Regions from separate parts of the Monashia sp. HAY1-11D genome, predicted to be linked through region 2. Evidence: predicted binding sites of a transcription regulator. Region 2 holds the regulator's gene; the other holds the start of a gene.
What was found. Region 2 encodes HspR, which represses chaperone genes until heat shock. Its sites were predicted from a motif close to AAGTTGAGTCNNNNNGACTCAACTT; they were not measured.

Region 1: AC1VM9_RS02175 (ATP-dependent Clp protease ATP-binding subunit) is a predicted target of HspR. The motif match lies at 2,591-2,615, and genes of this name have one in related genera.

What each region holds. Positions count from the first base shown of each region.
Region 1 covers NZ_CP200320.1:493,521-497,927, forward strand. Annotated here, with positions in the region: gene AC1VM9_RS02155 (alpha-hydroxy-acid oxidizing protein) at 1-216, shown strand, start outside; gene AC1VM9_RS02160 (SAM-dependent methyltransferase) at 371-1,123, shown strand; partial or broken gene AC1VM9_RS02165 (nucleoside deaminase) at 1,252-1,753, shown strand; gene AC1VM9_RS02170 (hypothetical protein) at 2,033-2,407, shown strand; gene AC1VM9_RS02175 (ATP-dependent Clp protease ATP-binding subunit) at 2,715-4,407, shown strand, end outside.
Region 2 covers NZ_CP200320.1:1,270,383-1,274,789, forward strand. Annotated here, with positions in the region: gene AC1VM9_RS05915 (ATP-binding protein) at 1-1,429, opposite strand, end outside; gene AC1VM9_RS05920 (heat shock protein transcriptional repressor HspR) at 1,728-2,180, opposite strand; gene AC1VM9_RS05925 (DnaJ C-terminal domain-containing protein) at 2,220-3,251, opposite strand; gene AC1VM9_RS05930 (nucleotide exchange factor GrpE) at 3,353-4,078, opposite strand; gene dnaK (molecular chaperone DnaK) at 4,075-4,407, opposite strand, start outside.

The DNA of each region.
Region 1 (4,407 bases), 780 kb from region 2:
ATCCGCTGCGGCGCAGACGCTTTCGTCGCGCTTGCGCTGGGAGCCAACGCGGTCGGCGTCGGGCGTCCGCACGTCTACGGCCTGGCCTTGGCCGGTGCTGCCGGGGTCGCCGAGGTGCTGCGCAACCTGCGCGCCGAGCTCGACCTCCAGCTGGCCCTTTCGGGCCGCACCTCGGTGGTCGGGCTGATGCCCGAGGACCTCGTCCGCGCCACCTGACCCGCGTCGCCCGTCGTCCGCCGACGCGGCGCTCGCGCGAACCCGCTGGTGGACCGACGCGTTCGCTCACCCACACCGTCGCGTCGAACCGGTCCGGATGGTCGGCCCGTGGATCTCGGTCGACGTGCGGGGCCGTCACAGGGAGGATCGGGGCATGCCAGCGCTCGACCACCTGACGAAGGACGCCTTCCCCAAGTCCGCCAAGTACGACGCCATGTGGCTCGTCGACCTCGACATGGGGCCGCACCCGCTCTGGCTGCTCGAGGACCTCGCGGCCGACCTCGAGCTGCGCCCGGGCATGCGCGTCCTCGACCTGGGGTCGGGCCTCGGTGCGACGTCGGTGTTCCTCGCCAAGGAGTACGGCGTGCACGTGGTCGCCGCCGACCTCTGGGTCGACCCGAGCGAGGCCGGTGCCGTCTTCGACAAGGAAGGCGTGGCGGACCGAGTCCTGCCGGTGCGCGTCGACGCCCACCAGCTGCCCTTCGGCCGTGGCACGTTCGACGCCGTCGTCAGCATCGACGCGTGGGAGTACTTCGGTACCGGTGACCACTACCCGCCGTACGTGGCCAGGTTCCTGCGCCCGGGAGGGCAGCTCGGCGTCGCCACGCCGGCCCTGACCACCGAGGTGCGCGAGCTCGGCGAGATCCCGGACCACCTCGACCGTGTCGTCGGGGCCGAGACCGCCGCGTGGCACACCGCGGAGTGGCTGCGCAGCCAGTGGGAGTTCAGCCGCGCCTTCACCTCGGTGACGGCACGCAGCCAGCCGGAGGGGTGCGCCAACTGGCTGCTCTGGGAGCGGGCCGTCAACGAGCTCAAGGGCCAGGCCACCTCACCCGTGCAACAGATGCTCGAGGCCGACGGGGGCGCCTTCGTCACCTTCGCACTCGTCACCGGGAGGGTCGCATGAGCAGCGACGACCGGCTGGCCGGCGGCAGCGGCGGCACCGACGACCGGGCGGGCGGCGGGAGCGCGGGTGGCGCGGGTGGCGCGGGTGGCGCGGGTGGCGTGGGTGCGGGCCGCGCGAGCGCGCGTGGCGTGGGCGCCGGGTCGAGAGTCACCGGCGCCGACCTCGTCCACCTGCGGCGGGCCGTCGAGCTCGCCCGTCTCGCGCTCGAGCGCGGCGACGAGCCGTTCGGCTCGGTCCTCGTGTCGGGTGAGGGCAAGGTGCTCTTCGAGGACCACAACCACGTCGTCGAGCTCGACGAGACCCAGCACCCCGAGCTCGCCATCGCCCGGTGGGCCGGTGCCCGGCTGACGCCGCCGGAGCGGGCCGCCGCGACGGTCTACACCTCGGGCGAGCACTGCGCGATGTGCTCGGCTGCGCACGGTTGGGTGGGGCTGGGTCGGATCGTCTACGCCGCGAGCACCGAGCAGCTCGTGCGGTGGCGCGTCGTGGGGCGCCTCGCCCTCGCGGGTCCGGGCCCTGGCGATCACCGACGTCGTGCCGGGCGCCGTCGTCGCGGGCCCGGTGCCCGAGCTGGAGGACGAGGTCCGCGACCTGCACGAGCGGTTCGCGCGCCGGCACCCGCCGAGCTGACGCGTCGATGCCCTGCGCCTACGCCCGCCACAACCGCGCCACGGCGGACTTCCCGGGCGGATGAGCCACGACTCCCCGCCACAACGGCGCCACGGCGCACTTCCCGGGCGGATGAGGCCATGACTCCCCGCCACAACCGCGCCACGGCGCACCTCCACGGCCGATGCAGCACAACCTCGTCCCCAAACAACCGCGCCACGGCGGAGTTGTGAAAGGGCCGCCCGTGAGGGCTGTGGAGAGCGGCCGCGCGCCGACGCGGTCAACGGGCAGGCTCTCGGCATGGCGACCCCTGACCGGCAGACGTCGGTGCTCCTCCGGTCCGACGCGATCGGGGCCGGAGTCACGGATGGCAGACTGAGGCGCAGCCACCAGCCGGTCTTCCGCGGGGTGTATGTCGTGCGCGAGGCGGAGCCGACGACGAGGGCGCGGATCGAGGCGGCCCTTGCCGTCGTCACCCCGGGCAGCTACGTCTCGAAGGACATCTACTCCACCCCGGCGCGCACACTCGGCCGCGTCACCAAGGCGATGCGCTCCGTGGGGATGCCGTTGCCGCGGCTGCGCGAGGACTGGCGTCGCCACTTCCCGAGCCGGCCCGGCGACGTGACATCAGCCGGAGGACTCGAGACCGAGAACTTCGCCACGGCGCAGCTCTGAGGCCACCGGGACGCCAAGACGGCGGGGAACCGCGCCATGGCGCGGTCGCGTTGGCCGGCCTCGGGTGGCGTCGGTTTGCGGAGGGTGCGCGGGCCCGGTTCGTCGGAGTGTGCGTGGACAGCGGGGTGCGGATGCGGCGCGGGTATGGGACTGGTGTGTTCCGCCCATGGCGAACAGGCTCGGAACCTGAGCCCAACCGACTCAGGATGGGGAACAGGACCCGAGGCCGCCGCGTTGGTCGGGTTGTGCTCGCTGACAGCGGGCACGGATAGCATCGAGATGTCTCTCGATCAGTCAGGAGAAGAACATGTTCGAACGGTTCACCGACAGGGCCCGGAGGGTGGTTGTCCTCGCGCAGGAGGAAGCGCGTCTGCTCAACCACAACTACATCGGGACCGAGCACATCCTCCTGGGTCTGATCCACGAAGGCGAAGGCGTCGCCGCGAAGGCCCTCGAATCGCTCGACATCTCGCTCGAAGCGGTCCGGGCCCAGGTCCAGGAGATCATCGGCCAGGGGCAGCAGGCCCCGACCGGCCACATCCCCTTCACGCCCCGCGCGAAGAAGGTTCTCGAGTACTCGCTCCGCGAGGCACTCCAGCTCGGCCACAGCTACATCGGCACCGAGCACATCCTCCTCGGCCTCATCCGTGAGGGCGAGGGCGTCGCAGCCCAGGTCCTCGTCAAGCTCGGAGCCGAGCTGAACAAGGTGCGCCAGCAGGTCATCCAGCTGCTGTCGGGCTACCAGGGCGGTCAGAGCGGCGAGAAGACCGGTGCCGGCGTCGGCCAGGCCCAGGGCGAGGGCACCCCGGCGGGGTCGCTCGTGCTGGACCAGTTCGGCCGCAACCTCACCCAGGCCGCCCGCGAGGGCAAGCTCGACCCGGTCATCGGGCGCGAGAAGGAGATCGAGCGGGTCATGCAGGTGCTGTCCCGCCGCACGAAGAACAACCCGGTCCTCATCGGTGAGCCCGGCGTCGGCAAGACCGCCGTCGTGGAGGGCCTGGCCCAGGACATCGTCAAGGGCGAGGTCCCGGAGACCCTCAAGGACAAGCAGCTCTACACCCTCGACCTCGGCTCGCTCGTCGCGGGCAGCCGCTACCGCGGTGACTTCGAGGAGCGGCTGAAGAAGGTCCTCAAGGAGATCCGCACCCGCGGCGACATCATCATCTTCATCGACGAGATCCACACCCTCGTCGGTGCCGGTGCGGCCGAGGGTGCCATCGACGCCGCGAGCATCCTCAAGCCGATGCTGGCGCGCGGTGAGCTGCAGACGATCGGCGCGACGACGCTCGACGAGTACCGCAAGCACATCGAGAAGGACTCGGCGCTCGAGCGGCGCTTCCAGCCGATCCAGGTCCAGGAGCCGACGCTGCCGCACGCCATCGAGATCCTCAAGGGCCTGCGCGACCGCTACGAGGCCCACCACCGGGTCACCATCACCGACGGCGCGCTCGTCGCGGCGGCGAACATGGCCGACCGCTACATCAACGACCGCTTCCTGCCCGACAAGGCCATCGACCTCATCGACGAGGCGGGCGCGCGCCTGCGCATCCGCCGGATGACGGCCCCGCCGGACCTGCGCGACTTCGACGAGAAGATCGCCGCGCTCGTCCGCGAGAAGGAGTCGGCCATCGACGGCCAGGACTTCGAGCGTGCGGCGCGCGTCCGCGACGACGAGAAGCGCCTGCGCCAGGAGAAGGCCGCCCGTGAGGCGCAGTGGAAGTCCGGTGACATGGACGTCGTCGCCGAGGTCGACGAGGAGCTCATCGCCGAGGTCCTTGCCGCCAGCACCGGCATCCCGGTGTTCAAGCTGACGGAGGAGGAGTCGAGCCGGCTGCTCCACATGGAGGACGAGCTGCACAAGCGCATCGTCGGCATGGACGACGCCGTCAAGGCGCTGTCGCAGGCGATCCGGCGCACACGTGCGGGCTTGAAGGACCCGCGTCGTCCGGGTGGCTCGTTCATCTTCGCCGGCCCCACCGGCGTCGGTAAGACCGAGCTGG
Region 2 (4,407 bases):
CCGGCGGGGAGCCCGCGGGCGGCCGACCCCAGGGGAGGTAGACGCCGAAGGTGCTGCCCATGCCCTCGACCGAGTCGACCCAGGCGTCGCCGCCGTGCAGCTCAGCGAGCTGGCGCACGAGGAACAGGCCGATGCCGGCGCCCTCGCGCGACCGGATGCCGTCGGTGCGGGGCAGCTGCCGGAACCGCTCGAAGACGGTGGCGAGGTCGTCGGTCGGGATGCCGATGCCGGAGTCGGTGACCAGCACCTCGAAGCCCTCGGGAAGCTCGTGCAGGGTGACCTGCACGCCGCCGGCGGGCGTGTACTTCAACGCGTTGGACAGCAGGTTGAGCACGATGCGCTCGACCATGTCCCGGTCGACCCACGCAGACCGGCCGAGGTCGGGGATGTCGGTCGTGAAGGTCAGGCCCACGCGGTGCACGGCCGGACGGAAGCTCGCGGCCAGCCCCCGGACGAGCTCGGCGACGTCGGTCTCGACGCGGTGCGGCTCGACCCGCCCGGCGTCCATGCGGGTCAGGTCGAGCAGCTGGTCGACGAGGACCTTCAGCCGGTCGGTGTTGCGCTCGACGAGCTCGAGGTGTGAGCGCACCGCCGCCGGCAGACCGGGCTCGCCGAGCGCGTCCTCGACCGGCCCGGCTATGAGCGTCAGCGGCGTGCGCAGCTCGTGGCTGATGTTGGCGAAGAAGGCGGTCTTGGCGGTGTCGAGCTCGGCGAGCGCCTCCACGCGGTGCCGCCCGGCGTCGAGACGGCGCACGCCCGCGAGCGCGGCGGCGACGTGCGACGCGCACAGCTCGACGTAGGCCTGCAGCTGCTCGTCCCAAGGCCGCCGGAGGTTGGCGGTGACGACGAGCGAGGCGCTGGCCCGCCTCCGGCCGGGCTCGACGACCGGCACGACGTGGACGCCCGGGTCCGGCGCGCTCGTGCCGTCTACCGGGCCCTCGATGAGCCCGACCGACGCGTGGTCCTCGACGTTCTCACGCATGATCTCGAGCGCGAGACGCTCGACGTCCTCGGCGGTGGCCGCACCGGCAAGGGCCGCCCCCAGCCGTGACACGACCGAGGCGCGGCGCTCGGCCAGCACCTTGCCGGTGGTCTCGGTGGCGATGTCGAGGACGCCGGCCACCTCGCCGTCCGGTCCGGTGACGACGCTGTAGGACCACGTGAAGTAGGCCTCCTCGAGGAAGCCGTTCCGGTCGACGACGAGCAGCTGGTCCTCGTCCCAGGAGGGGACGCGGGTGCGCGCCACCTCGGCCAGCCGCGGCGCGATCTGGTCCCACACCTCCGGCCACACGTCCCGCACCGGCAGGCCGAGCGCGGCGGGGTGCTTCGCCTCACCGAGCAGCACCCGGTAGGCGTCGTTGTAGACCATGAGCAGCTCGGGACCCCAGCACACGAGCATGGGGAAGCGCTGTGCGAGCGCGGTGTCCACGACCGCGACGACTCGGCCGGCCAGTCGTCCACGGGACCGAGGCCGGTGGCCGCCCAGTCGGTGGTGGCCATGAGGCGGCCGATCTCGGTGTCCGGCAGGGCGAGCCGGTGGCTGCGCCCGGGTGCCGCGAGGGTGGAGGACCGGTCGAGCCCGCCATCCGGCGTCATCGGGGCGTGCGGCTGGGACAACAGGAAGACCTCCACGTGGGCAGGGTGCAGTGCGCGCCCACACGGCTGGAGGCCCGGTCATCCTCGCACCTGCGCCGTGCGTTGCCAAACGACGTGCGCGAGGCGGCTGGTCAGCGCTCCGGGCGCCAGACGACCAGGGCCTGCGACGCGGGGGTGCGCGGCGGGCGCTGGCCGGGCCGCAGCGGGACGGCGTCCCCGCGCGGCCCGACGGCGAAGAAGCGCGCGCTCGCGTGGAGCGCGGCCTGGGTCTGCTCGAGCTCGGCGGCGAGCTCCTCGACCCGCGACCGCAGCGCCGTGACGTGGTTCTCGAGGTCGAGGATGCGCTGGATGCCCGCGAGCGACACGCCCTCCTGCGACAGCCGCTGCACCTCACGGAGCAGCTCGACGTCGCGGGTGCTGTAGCGCCGCCCGCCCCCGCGGGTGCGCGACGGCGTGACGAGGCCGAGGCGGTCGTACTGGCGCAGCGTCTGCGCGTGCATGCCGGCCAGCTCGGCGGCGACGGAGATGACGAAGACGGGCGCGTCGTCGTCGTGCCCGGCGGGGCGCGCGCTCCTGCGTGACATCGTCGGCACTCCCTTCCTCGTTCTCGTCGCCGGCCGGCCTCAGGCCCGCGCTCGGCGGAACAGGTCGGCCCTCGGGTCGTGGCCGTCCTCGGCCGCGGCCATGGTCTCGATCGCCGCGCGAGCCTCGTCGGTCAGGCGCTGCGGCACGACGACCTGGACCTTCGCGAGCAGGTCGCCGGTGTGCTCGCCGCGGCGGACGCCACGGCCCTTGACGCGCAGGACCCGGCCGCTCGGCGTGCCGGGCGCGATGCGCACCTTGACCTGCCCACCGTCGAGGGTCGGCACGGGGACCGTGGCCCCGAGCGCCGCCTCGGCGAAGGTGACGGGCAGGTCGACGGTGAGGTCGTCGCCGTCGCGGCCGAAGACCGGGTGCTTGTCGACGGAGACGGCGAGGATGAGGTCGCCCGCAGGCCCGCCGGCCTCGCCCTGGCGCCCCTTGCCCCGGAGGCGGATCTTCTGGCCGTCCTTGACGCCCGGAGGGATCCGCGCCGTGATGCGGCCGAGGTCGGGCGAGGAGAGCGTCACCGTGGAGCCCTCCACCGCGTCGCGGAAGCCGATCGTCGTCGAGGCCTGGACGTCGGCGCCCGGCCGCGGACCGGCCGTCGCGCCGTACCCGCCGTACTGCTGGCCGAAGCCGCCGGCACCACCCGGACCCGCGCCACCGAACATCTGGCCGAGGATGTCCTCGAGGTTCGGCTGGCCGGCACCCGCACCCCCGCCGCCGAAGCGGACACGGGTGCCGCCGGGACCGGCCGCACCGCCGAACGCCGAGAAGATGTCCTCGAAGCCGGCGCCCCCGCCGCCGGGACCGCCCGCGGTGAAGCGAGCACCCCCGTGCGACATGGCGCGGATGGCGTCGTACTCGCGGCGCTGCTCGGGGTCGGACAGGACGGCGTACGCCTCCCCGATCTCCTTGAAGCGCTCCTCGGCGCGGGTGTCGCCGACGTTGTGGTCCGGGTGCAGGTCGCGGGCCAGCTTGCGGTAGGCCTTCTTGACCGCGGCCGCGTCGGCGTCCTGGGGCACGCCGAGGATCGCGTAGAAGTCCTTCTCGAACCAGTCCTGGCTAGCCATGGCGCACCTGCCTCTCCTCCTGCGGCTGCTCGGTGGGACCTGCGGTCCTCACATCATCACGGATGCCGGCCGACGCGTGGGGCCTCGGCGCGGTGTGGCGCTCACGCGGGGTCGGCAACCGACACCCGCGCCGCGCGGACGACCCGGTCCCCGATGCGGTAGCCGGGCTGGAGCACCTGCACGACGGTCGTGCCCGACGCGCCGTCGGGCAGCTCGGCCTCGACGTGCATGAGCGCCTCGTGCACCGTCGGGTCGAACTCCTGGCCGGCCTCGCCGAGGCGCTCGACGCCGTACCGACCGAGGACCGCCTCGAGCTTGTCGGCGATGGCCGCGAACGGGCCGCTGGCGAGGTCGCCGGCCTGCCGCGCCATGTGGATGTCGTCGAGGACCGGCAGCAGCGACTCGACGACGCTGCCCACGGCGGTCGTGCGGATGACGTCGCGGTCGCGGTCGACACGCTTCTTGTAGTTGACGTACTCGGCCTGCAGCCGCTGGAGGTCGGCGAGGTAGGACGCGGCGAGCGCGTCCTCCTGCTCCAGCGCCTCACGCTCGTCGGCGCGCTCGGTGCCCGCTCCGTGGTCGAACTCGTCGTCCCCGCCGGGCTCGGACGACGCGCCCGGACCACCCTCGTAGTACGAGTGGTGGCCCCGCGAACCGGAGTCGGCCGCACCGGCGCCGGCCGCACCGGCGGCGCCGGAGGCGCCACCGGTGCCGGGGGTGCCGGCGGCCTGGCCGCCGGCACCCTGCGCGTCCGTCACCTCGGGGCCACCGGCGCCGGGCCGCACGGCCTCGGTCTCGGGGTTCGGGGTGCTGTTGGACTCGGTCACTTGGCTTCCCTTGCCTCGTCCTCGTCGACGACCTCGGCGTCCACCACGTCGTCGTCGGCCGCACCGGAGCCCGTCGGACCGGACTGGCCGCCGGTCGGACCCGTGCCGTCGGAGCCCGCCGCGCCGGCCGAGGCGGCGCTCGCCTGCTCCGACGCGTAGACCGCCTGGCCCATGGCCTGGGACTTGGTGTTGAGGTCCTCGATCTTGGCCTTGATGTCCTCGACCGTGGCCTCGGAGCCCTCGGCGATCGCGGCCTTGAGGTCGGCGAGCGACTCCTCCACCGGCGTCTTGACGTCAGCCGGGATCTTGTCGCCGGACTCCTTGAGGAA